One region of the Ferrovibrio plantarum genome, then DNA from elsewhere that is predicted to be linked to it. Evidence: predicted binding sites of a transcription regulator. Region 1 holds the regulator's gene; each other region holds the start of a gene.
The links. The regulator LexA, encoded in region 1, represses DNA repair genes until DNA is damaged. The targets are predictions, from matches to a motif close to ATGTTCTANTTTGGTTC.
Positions count from the first base shown of each region.

Region 2: recA (recombinase RecA) is a predicted target of LexA. The motif match lies at 3,337-3,353, and genes of this name have one in related genera.
Region 3: V6B08_RS08060 (ImuA family protein) is a predicted target of LexA. The motif match lies at 1,474-1,490, and genes of this name have one in related genera.

Region 1 covers NZ_JBBKBA010000001.1:2,527,481-2,534,691, reverse strand. The annotation lists gene V6B08_RS12160 (methyl-accepting chemotaxis protein) at 1-1,336, opposite strand, end outside; gene lexA (transcriptional repressor LexA) at 1,672-2,421, shown strand; gene V6B08_RS12150 (ComEC/Rec2 family competence protein) at 2,474-4,750, opposite strand; gene V6B08_RS12145 (hypothetical protein) at 4,827-5,639, opposite strand; gene V6B08_RS12140 (SPOR domain-containing protein) at 5,811-6,341, opposite strand; gene V6B08_RS12135 (hypothetical protein) at 6,350-6,559, opposite strand; gene V6B08_RS12130 (sulfurtransferase TusA family protein) at 6,623-6,847, opposite strand; gene V6B08_RS12125 (YeeE/YedE family protein) at 6,989-7,211, shown strand, end outside.
Region 2 covers NZ_JBBKBA010000001.1:2,366,103-2,373,313, forward strand. The annotation lists gene V6B08_RS11315 (hypothetical protein) at 1-69, shown strand, start outside; gene V6B08_RS11320 (lipocalin family protein) at 138-683, shown strand; gene V6B08_RS11325 (hybrid sensor histidine kinase/response regulator) at 812-3,193, shown strand; gene recA (recombinase RecA) at 3,416-4,501, shown strand; gene V6B08_RS11335 (ribonuclease activity regulator RraA) at 4,711-5,427, shown strand; gene V6B08_RS11340 (IlvD/Edd family dehydratase) at 5,435-7,153, shown strand.
Region 3 covers NZ_JBBKBA010000001.1:1,689,479-1,696,689, forward strand. The annotation lists gene V6B08_RS08055 (sensor domain-containing diguanylate cyclase) at 1-522, opposite strand, end outside; gene V6B08_RS08060 (ImuA family protein) at 770-1,450, opposite strand; gene V6B08_RS08065 (TRAP transporter substrate-binding protein) at 1,699-2,754, opposite strand; gene V6B08_RS08070 (IclR family transcriptional regulator) at 2,877-3,716, shown strand; gene V6B08_RS08075 (acyl-CoA dehydrogenase family protein) at 3,881-5,047, shown strand; gene V6B08_RS08080 (NAD(P)H-dependent flavin oxidoreductase) at 5,075-6,076, shown strand; gene V6B08_RS08085 (HpcH/HpaI aldolase/citrate lyase family protein) at 6,073-6,945, shown strand; gene V6B08_RS08090 (acetyl-CoA hydrolase/transferase family protein) at 6,948-7,211, shown strand, end outside.

The DNA.
Region 1 (7,211 bases):
TGCGCATCACGCCCTGCAGCGCGTCAGCGTCGATGCGGCGACTCAAGTCACCGTCATTCGCCGCCGCAACGATCTGGCCGATGGCCTGTTCCAGCAGCGCTTCCTGGGCCTGGCGCTCGCGCTCGAAGGCGACGCGGCTTTCCTCCACCTCGCGCTGCAGGCGTTCATTCTCCTGGCCGGCGGTCTTGAACACATCGACGGCCCGCGCCATGTCGCCGATTTCATCGCGCCGCGTGGTATCGGCCAGCGTCACCGACCAGTCGCGGTCGGCCAACCGGCGCATCGCATCGGTGAGGCGGCCAATCGGCGCTGAAACCTGCGGCCCGATGAAGAAGCCGCCGATCGCCACCGCCGCGATCAAGCTGATCAGCGCCAGCACACCCAGCACCACCAGCACCATGCGTCCCTGCCCGGCAGCCGAAGCGGCAGCCGTGTCGGCGCGCTGCGACGCGGCACCAACCACCACCTCGATCTTCTCGGCAAGCTGTGCCGCGCCATCGCGCGCCTGCTTCAGCGCCACACCGGCGGTCATGGAGGTACGCAATTCACCGCGGCGAAGCTGGAACAGGCTGTCGCTGGAGGAACCATAGGCCTGCAGATTGCCGGCAGCGGTGCGGATGGCCGCGATATCGATATGCGCGCTGGCCAATTCCAGATCCTGCAGGATGATGTTGTTCAGCGTGGCGAATTCACTTTGCAGCTTGGTCAGATCGTCGTTGCTCGGTGCCTGCGCGGCAACACTCAGCACACCAATCATCTGGTTCACCGCCGCTGCAGCTTCCATCAGCGCGCGTGCCGCTCGCGCCATGCTGCCGCCGGCACCGCGCCCAATATCGTCGATCGCCTTATCGGTCAGCGGCTTCACCAGCGCCTGGAAGTCAACGAAATCGGCAGCGAGTTTGGCCGACTTCTCCTGGCGCTGCGCGATCCAGTCGAGCCGCGCCGTCACCGAGCGGTTGATCTGGGCGATGCGACCCTGGAGGAATTCCACCGCCTTGCCGATTTCCTCGAGTTGCGCCGGTTCGGCACCACTCAGCTTGACCACGTCGAGAGTCTGCGCCAGACGCTTCTGCAAACCTTCGAGTTCACCGAGAACGCGAACCCGCTCGGCATCATCGGCCGCCGCCGCGAGCGCCGGCGCGGCGGAGGTGAGTTCCGCGCTCAGCGTCTTCATGCTCAGCGCCGCCACCACATCGGGCAGGCTCTCGCCGGTGATGCCGGCATAGGTGTTCTGCACCCGGCTGAAGAACAGCGCCGCCACACCATTGGAGAGCAAAGTGATCGCCGCCAGCACGGCAATGGCAATGTTCAACTTCTGTCGGATACCGAATCCCATGGCAATCCCCTCTGATGCCGTAGCGGCGGCTTTTGCGGCCTTTGTTCTAGCCTGCACAACAGGCTTTGGACCAAGGTATAAGGGAGGCGGTAGCAGCCTACCAGCGGCAGCTTGTGAAGAAGCAGTTTCAGGCCGGATACGTATATCTTGGGTCGGCGGTATCGCCGCTCCGCAACCTGTGGGGCCTGTGGAAAAAAGCCCTTGACCATCCGGCAGAACCAATTTAGAACATCCACCAGGTTTCAATTTCGTTCCAAATCAGTGCCCCCAATCTTCTGGTTTCCCAGGCCAGATAAAGCACCGAGGCGGAACACTCAGGGCAAGGGAGAAAGCGGATGCTCACCCGCAAGCAACATGACCTGCTGATGTTCATTCATGAACGGCTCGAGACCTCGGGCGTCTCGCCCTCCTTCGAGGAAATGAAGGAAGCGATGAAGCTGAAGTCGAAGTCGGGCATCCACCGCCTGGTCACCGGGCTGGAGGAACGCGGCTTCCTGCGCCGCCTGGCGCACCGCGCCCGCGCCCTGGAAGTGCTGCGCCTGCCCGACTCGGCGGTGCCGCTGCGCGGCGGTGCCGGCGCCGGGGTCACCACCGCTTCCCGCGCCGCGCCGGCCCGGAACCGCCTGATGCCGCGCGGCACCGGCGACATGATGCAGCCGATGCAGGGCACGCCGGTTACCGTCAGCCCGTTCAACGCCCGCGATATCGTCACCCTGCCGCTCTATGGCCGCATCGCCGCCGGTACACCGATCGAGGCATTGCGCGACCTCTCGACGCAGATCGACGTGCCCATCGGCCTGCTCGGCAATGGCGACCATTACGCGCTGGAAGTGGCCGGTGACTCGATGGTGGATGCCGGCATCCTGGATGGCGACACCGTGGTGATCCAGCGCAGCGACAATGCCGAGAACGGCACCATCGTGGTGGCGCTGGTGGATGATCAGGAAGTGACCTTGAAGCGCCTGCGCCGCAAGGGCAATTCGGTGGCGCTGGAAGCCGCCAACACCGCCTACGAGACCCGCATTTTCGGCCCCGACCGGGTCAAGGTGCAGGGCCGCCTGGTCGGCCTGCTGCGCCGCTACTAAGCGTCGGCATATCGGATTGAGCGAAGGGCGCCAGCGATGGCGCCCTTTTCTTTTACTCGCCCAGCTCGTCCATCAACACCGCGCCTTCGCCCCTGCCCGGCTGTGCGGCATTCGCCGCGCCATGGCCGCGCGGCGGCGACCATGGCTTCAGGCCACGCTCAGCAGCCACCTTGCGCAGACTGAAACGACCCTCGTCGTGCAGGTAGAGCGCATGCGCGCCTTCGCGCCAGAGATCGAAGCGGTCGATCACCAGCCGCGCGCCGGCGCAGCGGCCGCGTATTGGAAATGGCGCCACCACGATATCGGCGCGGCGGCAATCCTCGGCCAGCGCCCGTTCCTCGCGCGGCAGCGCAATCACCCAGCCTTTCACGCGCGCAGTGCAGCCTTCCGGTTCGCAGCGCAGGGAACCATCCGCGCCTGCAGCAGCCGCGCGCCGCGCATTCGGCCAGGGCAGCAGGGCTGGCGCACCGAGGCGGCGCCACCAGGTTTCCGCCTCGAAGCCGCGCGGCGCGGCATTGGCCGGCAGGTTGGCCGGGCTGCTGAAATAATAGCGATCAGCATCATTGCCACCGCGCAACGCAATGCGGCGGGCATCGCCGCTGATCAGCAGATCCGGCAGCGGCGTGAATAGCGGCGAAGCCAGGCCGGCGCAGATCGGCAGCAGGCCGAGCCAGCGCCAGGGCAGCCGCCACAGGCAGAGCCACAAGCCGCCGATGGCCATGGCGCCGAGGCTCCAGGCCGGCATCGCCGGGATCGTCGCCACCGCCCCCGGCCAGCCGGCGACCCATACGGCAATGGCGATCAGGCCCTCGACACCCCAGCCCATCGGCACCAGTGCCAAAGCCTCGAGACCGAACGGCATCAGCGCGAAGGCCAGCATGGCCAGCGGCATGATCCAGAACGATACCAGCGGCGAGGCGATCAGGTTGGCGATCAATGCATAATCGGCAAAGCGGTTGAAGTGATAGGCCGCGAACAGCCCTGAGCCGATACCGGCGACGAAACTGCTGAGCAGCACGCCGGCGAGCCACAAGCCCGCCATGCGCAACGGCCCGGCCTGTCCCCGCCAGCGCGCCAGCGGCTGCTCCAGTGCTTCGTAGCTGGCGATCAGCGCCGCCACGGCGCCGAAACTCATCTGGAAGCCGGCATCGAGCAGGCTTTCCGGCGCCAGCAGCAGCAAGAGCAAAGCCGCCAGCGCCAGACTGCGCAGGCTGAGCGCCTGGCGGTCAAGCAACACCGCACCGAGCGCCAAGGCGACCATGAGAAACGAACGCTGTGTTGCCAGCGCAGAACCCGAGATCAGCATATAGGCGGCAGCGCCAATCAGTGCGGCAACAGCGGCAATCTTCTTGATCGGCCAATGCAGCGCGGCATAAGGCAGCAGTGCCAGCAAGCCGCGAATGGCGGCGAACAGGATGCCGGAGACCAGCGCCAGATGCAGGCCGGAGATTGAGAGGATATGCGCGAGGCCGGAATCGCGGAAGGCATCGTCGATCTCTTCCGGGATCGGACCACGCACGCCGGTCATCAGCGCGGCAGCAATGGCACCATCGGCGCCATCCAGCGCGGCAAGGATGCGTTCGGTCAGGCGTTGCTGCGCGTTGGCAAGGCCAATCCGCCAGGCATCGCCCCAGGCATCCAGGCTCGATGCCGGGAGTGGTGGCAGGATTTCCACCGCGCCATTGGCGGTGCCGATGGCGCCAATGCGCTGAAACCAAGCAGTGCGCGCGAAATCGAAGGCGCCGGGCATCACCGGGCCGGATGGCGGACCGAGCACGGCGCGCAGGCGTACACGCTCGCCGGGCCTGAGGCCTTCACCACCCTGGCGCAGAGTAACGCGCAGCCGTGCCGGCGTCGCTTCCGGCTCCAGCTTTTCGATCCAGGCCTGATCGATGGTCAGGCGATGGCCATGGTCGCGCGGCTCCACCAGCAGCACGCGGCCTTCGATCCAGCTCGCCGGCAGGCGCCGCTGCAGCACCGGCGCCGCCACATCTTCTGCCCGCTCGGCCGCCAGCCAGAGGCCGCCGAGCAGCAACACCAGCGGCGCGAAGGCCACCGCCCAAACCGGACGGCGCCAGATCAGCCCAAGCAGCAACACCAAACCGAGCGTGACGAGGATGCGCAGCGGCATTGCCGCCGGTGCCTTGGGCAGCAGGAAGTAGAGTGCGATGCCGAGCCCGAGCAGAACCGGCAACCACAGGAACCAGCGTTCGCGCTCGGCCAGCAGCGCCGGCCAGGGGCGAAAAGCCGCTATCGCCTGCAGCCGCAGGCGCAACCCATGCCGCAGGCTGGGCCACAAACCGGTGAAAGGAAAGGATGGCAGCGCCATGGCGCGATCCTGTGCCGGATCGGCTGGCGGCGGCAAGCCGGCTTAAATCGGGAACAGGATCAGCGCCCCAAAACGATCAGCGTTCCGGCCGCACGCGACGAGCCTGCTCGCCCATGAATTGCTGCAGCTTGTCTACCGCCTGGCGCGGCATCGGATCCTGGCCGCTGAGCATCAGCGACAGAGCTACGCGGCTCAGGCCCAGCTTTGTCGCAAGCTGGTCGATGGAGATGGAGGCCACCTTGCAGGCCTGCGATACCGCCACCAGCGAGCCCTTCTCGACATAGAAGCGGCCCCAGGTCTCTTTCACATTCACCTTCTCCGGCACCACCGGCAGCAATGGCTGCCGCATGCGCGCCGGATCCAGGCGGATGGTTTCCGCCATCGAATAGCTGCTGGTCGGCGCCATGGTTGGCTGCATCGGCGTCGCTGAGGGACGCGGCAGCGGCGTATTCGTCATCGAATTGGTGAATTCCTCGAGCCGTGGCGCCTGCTCGATGCCGGCCCGCAGCAGCTTCTCCACCGCCTCGATCAGCGCCTGGGCCGGCGGCGCCAATTCATGCTCTTCGCCGAAGCGGTCGTAGTATTGCGAAATCTCGCTCAGGCGCTCGAGCCGGCGGACCAGGAACTCGCGCGCGCCAAGCGGCAGCTTGCGGCCGGACTGGGTGATCTTCACCAGGTAGATACGCGTGGTATCGAGTTCCAGGATGATGACCTTCCAGCGGATCTTCGAGAGATGCTTGTTCAGCGGTTCCCGCTTGGCCGTCTCGAATTCCGGGATGCGGCCTTCCACCAGATCGACGAAGACATAGAAATGCTCAATCTTCTCGACGAAGCGTTTGTAGTCCTGAAAATGCGGGCTGGAATTCGAGGAGTCCTGGCAAAAAGCCATCAGCTCACGGCTTTGGTTTTCAACCACGCCGATAAGCCGGAGGGTCTCCTGAACGACGGACTTATTCACCGTCACGCGACTGCAATCCTTGCGTCTGGGGGCTTATTTAGAAGGATACTAAATGCGCAACCGTGGAACTGCAACCTCGGACTGCGCGTGTTATCTACGCGTTCAGCCCGCGTTCGATAAGGAACCTGGACTCGGCGAGGGAGAACCGGGGTTCGGCAAGGGCGCCGCACTTGGCAAGGGATGCGGTGCGCAGAACAGGCCTTCGCGGCGCATATCGTAGCAATAAGCGCGGGCGGCATCGCGGTCGACAAAGCCGCCGAGCAGCACGCGCACGGTCTTTCCGCGGCTGCTGCCGAGATCGACTTCGACGTAACGGGGCATCAAACCCTGCAAAATGGAATAGCGCTTCGACAAAGCAACCCAGCCGCGTTCGGCGTCACCCAGGTTTTTGAAACTGGCGACATGGCCGGCGAAACGCGGCACTGGCGGCGCGGGAGTTGGCGGGGGCGCCGGCGGTGGCGCCGGCATCGGTTCCGCCTTCATCTCCACCATCGCAGGTGGCGGCGGCAGATCGACAGGCGCAGCATCGGCAGCGGGCGGTTCCGCCGGTTTATCGGCCATCGCCTTCATGCCGGAACAGCCAGCCAGCACCAGCGCCAGGATCAGCGTGGCAATGGCTGGCCGATACGGCATAGCCTGGATCACTTGTCGATGAGGCGGAACATGTGGCGGTCGAGCAAGGCGCTGACCGAAACGGTCTTGGTGCTGCTGGCATCGCGCTCATTAATGAGCTGCACATGCACCACATCCTCGCTGGGGAACTGGATCAGGCGTGCCACCCGCCAGGTGAAGCCCTGACGCTGCTCGAAACGCTGGCCCGGAACGATGTCGGAAGCGGTCAACTTTGCCATCAGGCATCCCTGTTACTGTTACTGGCAGCGTAGCGGATTCGTGCCAGCGCGCCAACGCCCGCTTCAGCCCGGATGCTGAATATTGAAAGTATATATGCCGTTGGCTTCAGTGCTGCTCAGCAGTGTGTAGCCGGCTGCTTCGCACAAAGCCGGAATATCCGCCTGGGTCGCCGGGTCTGTCGCTTCCACGGTCAGGCTGCCGCCCTTGGGCACCGACTGCATCGCCTTCTTGGTGCGCAACACCGGCAGCGGGCAAGTCAGCCCACGCAAATCCAGAACCTGGCTCATCGCCGCACCCTCATTCCACCGACCAACAAGCGAGAATGGCCGAAACTTCACTTTCGCCCTGTTGTTTATATAATCACAGCGACAATTTTGGAAACCCTTGGCGCTCTTCGGCGTCGGGGGCGTTTTAGGGAGCCGGCCGCGATGGGTGAGATTTCGACGGCGCTGCTGGTGAATGGCGGCGGATTGCTGCTGGGCGTGATTTTCGGCGGCCTGGTACAGCGGACCAACTTCTGCACCATGGGCGGTATCAGCGACCTGGTCCTGCTGGGCGATGGCAGCCGGTTCCGCGCCTGGCTGCTGGCCATCGGCACCGCCATCCTGGGCGCCCAGGGCCTGCATCTGGCCGGCCTGGTGAACCTGGATG
Region 2 (7,211 bases), 160 kb from region 1:
GAGATGCTGCCGCAATGCGCCAATCTGATTGATGCGGCTGGGCTGATCGAGCGCACGGCATCGCGCTGATCCGAATCTGAGGGTGGATAATAATGGTGTGGTCGCGCGCGGCAGGATCGAGAAGGACACAATGGCGCTTGCTGCTGCTTGCCCCCATCGTTCTGCTGCTGCTCGGCTGCACCGCGCCGCCGGATGGCGTGACACCGCTATCGGATTTCGATAGCCGGCGCTATCTCGGGCAATGGTACGAAATCGCCCGCCTGGATCACCGCTTCGAGCGCGGCCTGTCGAATGTCACCGCGCAGTATGAGGCCAATGCCGATGGCAGCCTGCGAGTCATCAATCGCGGGCTGGAGCGCGGCGCCTGCAGGTGGAAGCAGGCCGAGGGCAAGGCCCGGTTTCTCGGGGCACCTTCGGTTGCCAGCCTCAGCGTGACCTTTTTCTGGCCGTTCTCCGGCGGCTATCATGTCATTGCCCTCGACCGCCAGGATTATGCCTGGGCCATGGTTTCCGGCCCGTCGCGGGACTATCTATGGATTCTGGCCCGGCGGCCTGAACTGGACGCGAAAATCCAGGCGCAACTGATCGAACAGGCGCGCGGCCTGGGTTTCGAAACCGCGGCGCTGATCCTGGTGGATCAATCCACACCGCCCTGCGCGCCTGCCAGCGCCCCGGCCCGGTGAAACAGCCGGCTTGACGCCCCAGCACGGCAACGCCCATAACCGATGACGCAAGACTCAGCGGAGTCGGTTATGGCGCAAACATGCCCGCGTCCATAACCGGTATTCCGCGACAAGGCGGAGTACCGGTTATGGCGCAATCATGGTTGTCCGGGCTGCTGGGCGGCGCTGCCGCTCCGGACCGCGCGGCTTTGGCGCAGATCGTTGCCGATGCCGCGCCGCATGCCCGCGTCATCACCCGCGCCGCCGCCTTGCCGGGCCAGTCGAAAGCCCTGGTGGTGGTCTGTGCCAATGCCATCTATGGCCGTCTGGCGCAAAGCTGCGGCCAGCCCGAGCGGGTCTCGCCGCTGGAACTCAGCCCCCAGGCGCAATTGGCACTGGAACGCCTCAGCCGCCGCGTGCCGGCCTCGGGTGCCGTCACCGATCAGGTGATGTTCAGCCGCGCCGATGGTGCTGAACTGTGGCTCGCGGTCAGCGTCATGGTGCGGCCCGATGAAGCCGCCGAGCTGATCTGGGATTTCGCCGATATCACCCATGAGCATCACGCGCTGATGGACATGGCGGTGCAGCGCGATGCGCTGGCCGGTTTTCTGGACAACGCGCCGGTGGGACTCTATTCCATCGCGCCGGACGGGCATTTCCTGTTCGCCAACCGGACCTTCTCGGCCTGGCTGGGCTTGAGCCCCGATGCACTGACCGGCGGCGCGCTGAAACTCAACGATGTGCTGCTGCCAGCCGATGAGTCCGGTACTGCGCAAGGCACGGGCCGCGCCATCACGCCGGATTGGGAGGGCGGCGAGGCCAAGCTCAGCCCGCCCGGCACGGCGCATGGCTCGGCCGCCGAGCCGCTGCGTCTGGTCGGCGTCAGCCAGTCGGCGGTGCCGGGCGCCGATGGCCATGTCCTGCGCTATTCCGCCGTGGTGCATGACCTGAGCCGCGAATTGCGCGTGCGCGGCACTTTGCGCCCGGTGGAAGCCGAGTTCCGCCGCTTCTTCGATCAGGCCCCCATCGGCATCCTGGTGCTGGATGCGGCGGGCAGCATCATCGAGGGCAATGCGGCTTTCGGCGTGCTCTGTGGCCGTCATGACTGGCCGGGCCAGCGCCTTGCCGCCGTGGTGCGTGAGGAGGATGGTGCCGAACTGAACCGCCATCTCATGGCGGTGCGGCGCAACGAGGCGGTGACGCGGCCGCTGGAGGTGCGTTTCCCGGGCCAGGACCCGGCGCGGCCGCGCATTGCGGAATTGTTTGCCGCCTCGCTCGATGCCGGCGCCGACAGTCAGGCGACGCAGCTTGTCTACCTGGTCGACACCACGCACCAGCGCAACCTGCAACAGCAATTCAATCAGAGCCAGAAGATGCAGGCGGTGGGCCAGCTCGCCGGCGGCATTGCGCATGACTTCAACAACCTGCTCACCGCCATGATCGGCTTCTGCGACCTGCTGCTGCAGCGCCACCAGCCCGGCGACCAGAGCTTCGCCGATATCATGCAGGTGAAGCAGAATGCCAACCGCGCCGCCAATCTGGTGCGCCAGCTGCTCGCCTTCTCGCGCCAGCAGACTTTGATGCCGAAGGTGCTGGATGTCACCGATGTGTTGGCCGACCTGCGCAACCTGATCGGTCGCCTGATTGGCGAGACCATCCAGCTTCGCCTGGTGCATGGCCGCGATCTCGGCCTGGTGCGCGTCGACCAGGGCCAGCTTGAACAGGTGATCATCAACCTGGCGGTGAATGCGCGCGACGCCATGCTGCATGGTGCCGGCGGCAGTGCGGGAAGTGGCGGCGAATTGCGCATCCGCACTGCCTATTGGCGGCCGCAGCAGCCGACGCTGACGCTCGGCGGCGAAATGATGCCGCCCGGCGATTATGTGCTGATCGAGGTCAGCGACAGCGGCCACGGCATCGCGCCGGAGAATCTGGCGAAGATTTTCGATCCCTTCTTCACCACCAAGGCGGTGGGCGCCGGCACCGGGCTTGGCCTCTCCACCGTCTACGGCATCATCAAGCAGACCGGCGGCTTCATCCAGGTGGAAAGCGAAGTCGGGCAGGGCGCCACCTTCCGCATCTTCCTGCCGCGCCATGAGCCGAGCGCCACCGAACGCTCCGCCACCCGCGACGATGGCCGCGCGGTCGCCGCGCCCGATCTCACCGGCCAGGGCCTGGTGCTGCTGGTGGAGGATGAGGATGCGGTGCGCGCCTTCGCCACCCGGGCTTTGCGCAACAAGGGTTACACCGTGATCGAGGCCAATTCCGGCGAGCAGGCATTGAGCCTGCCGGCGGAACAGCTCGATCGTGTCGAGGTGCTGGTGACCGATGTGGTGATGCCGAACATGGATGGGCCGACCTTGGCCGAACACATGCGCCAGCGCCGCCCGGATTTGAAGATCCTGTTCATCTCCGGCTATGCCGAGGATGCGCTGCGCCGCAGCCTCGCCAATGCCGATAACGTGTCGTTCCTGCCCAAGCCGTTCTCCCTCAGCCAGCTCGCCGGTAAGTTGAAGGACGTGATGGGCTGACAGCCCCGGCGCGTGGCTGTTCCGTGGGAATCGCTAAGGCGTGCCCGGAAACCGGAACGGGCCAGAACAGAGCCGGGTATGTTCCCGGAACAAAGCAAAAAAATGAGGGAAACCAGCGAGTTATAGATTTCGCTGGACAACGCATACAAAATTAGAACATATACGGGGTTAACCGAGCCTCGTTGCAATTCCGCGGGGGCCGTGAAAGGATGGGGTCCACCAATGGCAGCCACTGCCGCCGCTACTTCCGCCAGCCTCCGTTTAGTGGACAAGGACAACATGGATAAGGGTAAAGCTCTCGAAGCCGCGCTCAGCCAGATCGAGCGTTCCTTCGGCAAGGGCTCGATCATGCGCCTCGGTCAGCGCCAGAGCATGGAAGTGGAGGAAATCTCCACCGGTTCGCTCGGCCTGGATATCGCGCTCGGCATCGGCGGCCTGCCCAAGGGCCGTATCATCGAAATCTACGGCCCGGAATCCTCGGGCAAGACCACCGTCGCCCTGCATGTGGTGGCGGAAGCCCAGAAGCGTGGCGGCACCTGCGCCTTCGTCGACGCCGAACATGCCCTCGATCCGGCCTATGCCCGCAAGCTGGGTGTGAATATCGGCGACCTGCTGATCTCGCAGCCCGATACCGGCGAACAGGCGCTTGAGATCGCCGATACCCTGGTGCGCTCCGGCGCCATCGAGGTGCTGGTGGTCGACTCGGTCGCCGCCCTGGTGCCGAAGGCCGAACTGGAAGGCGAGATGGGCGATTCTCTGCCCGGACTGCAGGCCCGCCTGATGAGCCAGGCTCTGCGCAAGCTCACCGCGTCGATTTCCAAGTCGAACTGCATGGTGATCTTCATCAATCAGATCCGCATGAAGATCGGCGTCATGTTCGGCAACCCGGAAACCACCACCGGCGGCCATGCGCTGAAATTCTATGCTTCCGTGCGCCTCGATATCCGCCGCATCGGCGCGATCAAGAACAAGGACGACGTGGTCGGCAACCAGACCCGCGTCAAGGTGGTGAAGAACAAGGTGGCGCCGCCGTTCAAGGTGGTCGAGTTCGACATCATGTATGGCGAAGGCATTTCCAAGACCGGCGAACTGGTCGACCTCGGCGTCAAGGCCAATGTGGTCGAGAAGTCGGGCGCCTGGTTCTCCTATGACAGCCAGCGCATCGGCCAGGGCCGTGAGCAGGCGAAGAACTTCCTGAAAGAGAATCCCGAAGTCGCCGCCAAGATCGAGGCCGCGATCCGCGCCAATGCCGGCGTGGTGGCCGCTGCCATCGATGCCGGGCCGGGCGAGGATGACGACGAGGAATAGTTTCTAGTTTTCCCAGCGTGGGCAGCCGGTAATCCACGGCTTCCCCCACGATTTTTCTCCTCCATGGGACCCCCGGCGCCGGAACTCGGCGCCGGGGTTTTTTTTGGCCCCGCGCAAGACTTTCGCCCCGGGCAAAGCTGTGGCGCGGTTCCAAAGGCCGGGCCGGTTGCTATAGTGAGCAGCAATATTCAGCCGGAGGAAAAACGCCCATGTCCGTTGAAGCGCAGCCGCTCGATCCCCAGGTGATCGAGACCCTGAAGGGCATCACCACAGCCACGCTCACCACTGTGCTGTTGAAGAAGGGCCTGCGCAATGTCTGGCTGCGCGGCGCCAAGCCGTTGAAGCCCGGCCAGCCGCGCATTGTCGGCCGTGCCTTCACGCTGCGCTTTGTGCCGGCGCGCGAGGATCTGGCGACGCCGGAATCCTGGGCCTCGCCGAAATCCACCCGCGGCGCCATCGAGGCGATGCCAGCGGGCTGCATCGCCGTGGTCGATGCCATGGGCGTGAAAGACGCCGGCATTTTCGGCGATATCCTTTGCGCCCGCATGCAGAAGCGCGGCGTTGCCGCCCTGGTGACGGATGGCGTGGTGCGCGATGTCGCCGGCGTGCTCGGCACCGGCCTGCCGGTCTGGTGCGATGGTTATGCCGCGCCGCCCTCGGTGGCCGGCCTCACCTTCGTCGACTGGCAGGAGCCGATTGCCTGCGGCGGTGTCGCCGTGTTCCCGAACGACATCATCGTGGTGGATGACGATGGCGCCGTGCTGATCCCGCAGGCTCTGCTTGATGCCGTGCTGCCGCTGGCCGTCGAGCAGGAGCGCCAGGAAGCCTGGATCATGGGCGAGATCGATGCCGGCGTGCCGCTGCCCGGTCTCTATCCGCCGAATGAAGCCACCAAGGCGCGCTACGAAGCCTCGAAGAAGAAGTGAGCCGACCATGAGCCAGGGCACCAGCAAGCGGGGATTGCGCAAAGGCCTGACCAGCTATGGCGATGCCGAATTCTCGCTGTTCCTGCGCAAGGTGTTCATCAAGGCGGCGGGCTATTCCGACGATGCGCTGGACCGCCCGATTGTCGGCATCACCAACACCTACAGCGATTTCAATCCCTGCCACGGCAACGTGCCGGACCTGATCGAAGCGGTGAAGCGCGGCGTCATGCTGTCGGGTGCGCTGCCGATGGTGTTTCCCACCATCTCGATCCATGAAAGCTTCGCCCATCCGACCTCGATGTTCCTGCGCAACCTGATGGCGATGGACACCGAGGAAATGCTGCGGGCGCAGCCGATGGATGCCGTGGTGCTGATTGGCGGCTGCGACAAGACCGTGCCGGCACAGCTCATGGGCGCGATCAGCACCGATCTGCCCACCGTGTTTCTGCCCGTCGGCCCGATGGTGGTGGGGCATCATCAGGGCGAGGTGCTGGGCGCCTGCACCGATTGCCGCCGGCTCTGGGGCAGCTATCGCGGCGGCCAGATGGCGGAAGCCGAAATCGAGGCGGTGTCGAACCGCCTGGCGCCCTCGGTTGGCACCTGCATGGTGATGGGCACCGCCTCCACCATGGCCTGCATTTCCGAGGCGCTTGGCTTCACCCTGCCGCTCGGCGGCACCGTGCCCGCGCCCCATGCCGAACGCCGCCGCATCGCCGAGGCCTCTGGCATGCGCGCCGCCGAAATGGCCAAGACCGGCGGGCCGCGCCCCAGCGAACTGATGACGCCGGCCAGTTTGCGCAACGCCCAGGTGGTGCTGCAGGCCATTGGTGGCTCCACCAACGGCATCGTGCATCTGGCCGCCATGGCCGGCCGCGCCGGGCTGGAGCTGGACCTCAACAGCTTCGACGAGATCGGCCGCAACACGCCGGTACTGATCGACCTCAAGCCGTCCGGCAACGATTACATGGAGCATTTCCACCATGCCGGCGGCGTGCCGCGCCTGATGCGCGAACTGGCCGACCTGCTGGATCTTTCCGCCCCCACCGTAGCCGGCGGCACGCTGGCCGATGTGGTGGCGGCTGCCGAGGAAGTGCGCGGCCAGACTGCCATTCGCCCGCGCAGCAATCCGCTCAAGGCGGAGGGCGGCATGGCAGTGCTGCATGGCAACCTGGCGCCGCGCGGCGCGGTGATCAAGCAGGCGGCGGCTTCGCCCAAGCTGATGCAGCATGAGGGCCGCGCCGTGGTGTTCACCTCGGTTGAGGACATGACCAACCGTGTCGACGACCCGGACCTGGATGTGACCGCCGATGACGTGCTGGTATTGCTCAATGCCGGGCCGAAGGGCGCGCCGGGCATGCCGGAAGCCGGCTATCTGCCAATCCCGAAAAAGCTGGCCCGCCAGGGCGTGAAGGACATGGTGCGAATCTCCGATGCGCGCATGAGCGGCACGGCGTTCGGCACTATCGTATTGCATATCACACCGGAATCCGCCGATGGCGGCCCGCTCGGCCTGGTGCGGACCGGCGACCGCATCCGCCTGGATGTGGCAAAGCGCCGCATCGACCTTCTGGTGGAAGATGACGAATTGTCACGCCGCGCCGCCGAGCCTGTCACATTGCCGCATGAACTGCCGACGCGCGGCTATGCCAAGCTGTACATGGACACTGTATTGCAGGCCGATGGCGGCTGCGACTTCGACTTTCTGGTGCCTGGTAAACAAGCATAAGCAATAGGTCATACTGAGAAGTATTGCCTTGTAGCGCGAACTACCTTATTCGGGAGTT
Region 3 (7,211 bases), 840 kb from region 1:
GCCATCCTTGTCTCGTATTGGATACGCGACATCGACAAAGCGGAAGGGTTCGTCATCGCTGCGCGGGCCTAGCAGCTTGGCCAACAGCACCGCATCATGCACATCGCCAACGAAAGGTCCGGCCAAGCCACCGCTGAACCAGGGGCGCTGCGCCACCGACAATCCCTCCAGCATGCCGCGCGTTGCGGCGCGTACCGTGCCGGCGGTATCGGCAAAGCCGATCCAGGCATAATCAGGATAACTCTGCTGCAATTGCTCCAGGCTTGACCTGAGCACAACGGGATCGCCGGTCCAGATATCACGCAAGGGTTCCAACTTCGCGAGCGTGCCGATCTCGCGATAGCGCTCGAACATGTCATAATCCAGCCGCGCTGCCATGGCCACGGCGAGATCGGCCATATGGCCGCTGACTAGTTCAGCGGTGCGTTGGCGCGCAAACCAGCCCGCGCCCGCCGAGGCCATTGATACCAGCAGGACGCAAAGCGCTCCAACGGCTACGGCCATTTGTACTTGCACGGACATCCGTCCGATGGCGGCGGCAACACGCAAGCCAGCTCCCTTTCCTTACCGGCCTAAATCACCACCAGTCTAGCCGCAGGTTCTGGTGAGATGAACCGGTTTTCCGGCTTCGTCTACGTTGGTTTGGTTGAGGGATGGTGTTGGAAGGCGCGGAAAAGTAATGACGTTCGGAAATTTCGCCTAAGCTGTCGCCCCACACATAATCCAGAATACTCGAAGTTCCGGTTGGTTGTCGTCAGCAATGTTTCTGTCAACGCGCAACAAGGTGAAAAGAGAGTGCAGCGTCATCCCATGCCATATTCCAGGCGAGACTGGTTTCGCTCCCCTGGCAACGCTCCAGGCGCAGGCGCCAACAGGGGCGATAACCGTCGCTGTTAACCCAATCGATATGCCAGCGTGTGAGTGCGGCAGAGGGCTGGCTATCGCGGCGCAGCAGGAAGCCGATGCCACCGCCCTGCTTGGCAGCGCTCTGTAGGCGGTGTGTCTCGGCCAGGTTGATGCTGTCGATCTCGGCCACCACGGCGCCATAGCCGAGTTCGCTCAAGCCTTCCTCGATCGACCACAGACGATCATCGGCTCGGCGGGCGGAGACAATGGTGAGGCGGCGATGATCGAGGCCGAACTGCAAGAGGCCAGACGCATGGAGACTGGAATCGGGCGTTACCCATAGCACTTCGCCACAGCGCGGATTTTGTCCGAGCAGGGCCGCGAGGAAGCCGGTGATGGCGCCGCGATCCCCGGTCATTTCATGCAGGGCGCCGCGCGCCAGGCCTTGGCCGGGCAGCGCCTGCTCGATCTCTGGCAGGCCAAGCTTGAGAGCACTACCGCCGATCAATCCGCCGCTGGTGAGCCTGGAAAGCTGTTGGCGCAGATGGTCAATGGCCGGGCTGAAAAGGGGCGCTGGGCTGCGGGGGATCGGGCTGTAATGCATGGTGGCCTCCGTGGCTGAGGCATATGTTCTACTATTGATCTTATAAAATCGCAAAATGTTCTTTTTATGAACTTGAATTTTCCACTATTTTGTATGAGAACGCGAATGCCAGCCACCAGATACAGGGTTCCCTTCGCCGTCTGCACAGGTGACGCAGAAATGAGAACGGCGGCATCGCAGGATGCCGCCGTTCCGGGAAGGCTCAAGCCGGCGACCAAGTCCAGAGGGACCCAGCCGCCAGGATTGGGCTACATCTTGCCGCGTACTTCCGCCAGGGCAGCGCGGAATTCCTTCAGCACCTGGGTGCCGGGCTTGCCGCGCTTGTCGAGGGTTTCAGCCCAGTCGCGCGCCACTTCATCCGACACATCATCGAACGGCTTGCGCTCGGCGGCGGTCAGCGTGTGGTACTGCACGCCCGCGGCGGCGAGTTTGGCCTGGGCTTCCTCGACGCTGTGATCGACCACCTTGCACATATTGGCTGTGGTGGCGTCGCCGGTTTCGGTGATGATTTTCTGCACATCCTTCGGCAGCTTGTTGAACACCGCGTCGCTGATCACGTAGGAAGCGACGAAGGAGCCGAAATTACCGCCCTTGGTGCCAAACTTCACGAAGCTCTGCAGATCGTAGGACATCACGCTTTCATTCGGGAAGATCAGGCCATCGAGCGTGCCGCGCGAGAGCGATTCACGGGCTTCCGGCGCCGGAATGCGCACCGGAATGGCGCCAATCTTGCGCGCGAAGATATCCATTGCGCCGCCGGTGGAGCGCAGCTTCAGGCCCTTCACATCCTCCACCGTCTTCACCTGCTTGGTGGTGGTGTAGAACTGATACGGCTCGAGCACGATGGCGAAGATGGCCCGCACCTTGTTCGGCGCGAACTCGTTCTTGGTCATGGTCTCGCCCTTGACCAGCTTCCAGTAGGCCGTGGTGCCTTCACAGGCGGTGGTGAAGCTGCCGGGCAGCTGCGCCACACTGGAGAAGGGCATCTTGTCGGAAACATAGGACATGCCGACATAGCCGATATCGGCAACGCCGCTCTGGGTCAGGTTGAGCAGATCCTGCGCCTTGCCGAGCTGCTGCGCCGGGAAATATTCGAACTTGATACGGCCATTGGTCCGCTTGGTCACTTCCTCCATCCACGGCTTGGTGCCGCGTTCCGAAATGAAATGGCCGACAGGGAAGGAATCAGCGACGCGCAGCGTCGTGACCTTGTCCTGGGCCTGGGCCCCCTGGGCCAGCCCCAAGGCTGCCAACGGAACACCGATGATGGCGGCTGATACAAGCAATTTCAAAGTTTTACGCATGTTTCCTCCTGGGTGTTTTTTGTTTCGGGGGCTGTACTTTCGTCCCGGCTTTCGGCATGAAAGGACTGAACTGGACACAACCCGTCTTTCTTAATTCTTATATCGGAACTATATTCAATATTATGAACAGTGCAATCCCTAAATCGGACCGTGTCAAGGCCACCCTGGATGGCAAGCCGGAAGGGCCGCGTTCGCCGTTGCGCGTGATGCAGGCGCTGGAATTGCTCGCCGCCGAGCCCGATGGCTTGTCATTGGCGCGTCTGGCCGAGCGACTGCAAACGCCGAAGACCAGCCTGCTCAGCCTGCTGCGTTCACTTGAAGCCGGCGGCTACGTCACCCAGCTTGGCGCCCAATATCAACTTGGTGCCAAGACGATGCGGCTCGGTGCCCTGGTTGCCAGCCGCGCGACGCCGGATTCCTCGATCACCGCGCGCATGCATCCACTGCTGCGCGAGATGATGGAGCAGAGCGGCGAGACCACCTTGCTCGGTGTGATGGGCGATGACCGTCGCCATGGCGTCTATGTCGATATCGTCGAGGGCCGTGGCGCAATCCGCTTTTCGTCGCTTATTGGTACGCGTAGACCGCTGTTTTGCTCGGCTTTCGGCAAGATACTGCTGGCCTACCAGCCGCAAGCCGAAATCGATTTCTATCTTGATAACACTGAACTGGTGCAGCCCAATGGCGGCCGCCGCATGCACAAGGAAGAAGTGCTTGGCATCCTGGCGGCGATCCGCGCCACCGGCATCGGTGTTTCGCATGAAGAGATCGTGGATGGCGCCGGCGGCATCGGCTCGCCGATCTTCGACCGCGATGGCCGCAATTGCGGCGTGCTGGTGGTGGCGGCGCCGATCTCGCGGCTGCGTTCGCAGCATGACCGGTTTTCAGCGATGACCCATGATTACGGCGAGCGTGCCTCGCGCCTGCTTGGCTTCTCCGGCCGCTATCCCGGCAGCAAATAAGCCCTTCAATTCTGTCCGGTAGTCTGCGCGTAAACGCGCCACCCCGTTTTGCGACAACCCTATTGACTTTGCCGCCGACCTTTCCCTACGATGTTCAAATATAAGCACGTTGTTCCGATATAAGAACATATTATCGGGCGACGGCCGGGAATTGGGAGAGAAACGTGACTGTCGACCTGACCGCCGACCAGCAATCGATTCGGGATGCGGTGTCCCGCCTGTGCACCAAGTTTGGCGACGATTACTGGCTTGCCCGCGACCGCGATGGCGAATTCCCGGAGGAGTTCAAGCAGGCGCTAGCGGAGGGTGGCTGGCTTGGCCTGACCATGCCGGTGGATTGCGGCGGTGCCGGCTTCGGCATCACCGAGGGCGCCATCATGATGCAGGCGATTGCCGAATCCGGTGCCGGCATGAGCGGGGCCTCGGCGATCCATCTCAATGTCTTCGCGCCAAAGATTATTGCCCGCTACGGCACCGAGGAGCAGAAGCAGCGCATGCTGCCGCCGATCATCAGCGGCCAGGTGATCGCCGCCTTCGGCGTCACCGAGCCGGATGCCGGCCTGGATACCACCAATATCAAGACCAAAGCGGTGCTGAAGGGCGATCGTTACATCGTCAATGGCCGCAAGGTGTGGACCACGCTGGCGCAGCGCGCCAGCAAGCTGTTCCTGCTGGCCCGCACCACGCCGCGCGAGCAATGCGCCAAGGCCACCGATGGCATTTCGCTGTTCTACACCGATCTCGACCGCACGCGTTGCGAGGCGCGCGAGATCGAGAAGATGGGCCGCAAGTGCATCGATTCGAACCAGTTCTTCATCGATAACCTTGAAATCCCGGTGCATGACCGCATCGGCGAGGAAGGCCGTGGCTTCGAATACATCCTTGCCGGTCTCAATCCCGAGCGCGTGCTGCTGGCTGCCGAGGCCGTTGGTCTTGGCCGCGCCGCGCTCAACCGCGCCACGCGCTATGCCAAGGAGCGCGTGGTGTTCAACCGGCCGATCGGCAAGAACCAGGCGATCCAGCATCCGTTGGCGCTGAACTGGATGGAACTGGAAGCGGCGAACCTGATGGTGTTCCGTGCCGCCCAGCTTTACGACGCCGGAAAACCCTGCGGCGCCGAGGCGAATGCCGCCAAGTATCTCGCGGCCGAAGCCGGCTTCAAGGCCTGCACCCAAGCGGTGATGACCCACGGCGGCTACGGCTATTCCAAGGAATTCCACGTCGAGCGCTACATGCGCGAGGTGATGATCCCGCGCATCGCGCCGGTCAGCCGCGAGATGATCCTGAGCTTCATCGCCGAGCGCGTGCTCGGCCTGCCGAAATCCTACTAAGCAAGAAACCCCAGCGGAGAAGCTATCGTGTCGATTGAGAAGCTGTTGCGTTCCACTGAATTGTGCCGCCGCGTCGGCCTGGAATATCCGATCATGCAGGCCGGCATGGGCCAGGTTGCTTATGGCCGGTTGGCCGGCGCGGTTTCCGCTGCGGGCGGCCTGGGCGTCATCGGCGCCGGCTATCTTACCGCCGATGAACTGCGCCGCGAAATCCGTGTCATTCGCGATACCACCGACAAGCCGTTCGGCGTCGATATCCTGTTCGCCAAGGTGAGCGGCAACGACGATGCGGCGGTGGCCTATACCACCCAGGTGCAGGACCAGATCAATGTCAGCCTCGACGAACGTGTGCCGGTGCTGATTTCCGGCCTCGGCAATCCGCTCGGCGTGGTGAAGGAAGCGCATGAGCGCAACATGCTGGTGATGAGCGTGGTGGGTAATGTGCGCCAGGCCAAGCTGCTGGAAGCGGAAGGCGTGGATATGCTGATCGCTTCGGGCGGCGATGGCGGCGGCCATGTCGGCCGCGTTGGCACCGCGGCCCTGGTGCCGGCGGTGACCGAAGCGGTGAAGATTCCGGTGATAGCCGGTGGTGGCCTGGCCGATGGCCGTGGCCTGCTGGCAGCTTTGTCCTTCGGCGCAGTCGGTGTGTGGATGGGCACGCGCTTCATCGCCTCGGAAGAGGCGCGGGCGCATGAGAATTACAAGAATGAACTGGTGGCGCGCGATGACGAAGGCACGGTGATCAGCCGCGCCCATAGCGGCAAGACGGTGCGCATGCTGCGCAATGCCTTCACCAATTACTGGGAGCGGAATCAGGACAAGATTCTGCCCTATCCCCGCCAGATGCAGGAAGTCGGCTTGCCGGCCACCATCAAGGGCCGTATCGAGGGTGATATCGACAATGGCGTACTGCCTGCTGGCCAGAGCGTGGCGCTGATCCATCAGGTGAAGCCTGCTGGCCAGATCGTGCGAGACATCTTCGAGGAAGCCTGCGCCTCTTACCGCAAGACCTTTGGCGGTGCGGCATGATCCGCAGCCTGTTCTTCGCCCCGGCCAACCGCCACGACCTGCTGGCCAAATTCCCGCGTTTCCAGGCTGATTGTTATGTCATCGACCTGGAGGACGGCACGCCGCCTGCCGAGAAGGAGGGCGCCCGCGCCAAGCTGAACGAAGCCGTGCAGATGCTGCGCGCCGCCAAGCTGCAGGGCAAGATCTATGTCCGCATCAACGAGCCGGTCTCGCAGCATTATATCCGTGACATCGAAGCCTCGGTGGCCTGCGATATCGATGGCCTGGTGCTGCCGAAGCTGGAACAGCGCGACCAGATTTTCCCGATCAGCCATGCCATTGCCCGTGTCGAAAGCCAGGACAAGGCGAAGCGCCGCATCGAGATCATGGCCGGCATCGAATCGATGCGCGGTGTGATCGATGCCGTGCCGCTTTGTGCCGCGCATGAGCGCATCACCTCGGCATTTTTCGGCGCCGAGGATTTCGCCGCTGATATCGGCGCCCGCCGCACCAAGGCCGGCGATGAAGTGCTTTATGCCCGCTCGCAGGTGGTGCTGGCGGCCAAGGCGGCCCGCGCCATTGCCATCGACCAGGCGGTAGTGGATATCCGCGATGACGAGCAATGCCGGCTCGATGCCGAGAAAGGCCGCAATCTCGGCTATGGCGGCAAGATCTGCCTGTTGCCGCGTCAGGTGGAAATCTGCAACGAGGTCTATGCGCCGACGGCGGCCGAGATCAGCCACGCCCGCGACCTGATCGCTGCCTATGAGGATGCGACGCGGCGCGGCATCGGTACCATCGACTTCAAGGGCCAGATGGTGGATGGCCCGATCCTGAAGCGGTCCGAAGCCATCCTCGCCATGGCCGCCAAACTCGAAGCAGGCAAGTGATCATGCAGACCGTCAGTGCCGATAGCCTTGATCTCAAGGGCCTGATCCGGCCAGGCGATACCATCATGTGGGGCCAGGCCTGCGGCGAGCCAACCACGCTGGTGGAAATCCTGCTCAAGCAGCGCGCCAGCCTTGGCGGCGTGCAGGCTTTCATGGGCTCGGGCTTTTCCAACACGCTGAAGCCGGAACATGCCGACCACATCCGCTTTGCCGCCATGGGCGCCGCCGGCACCCATCGCCGGCTGACCAAGGCGGGCGTGCTGGAT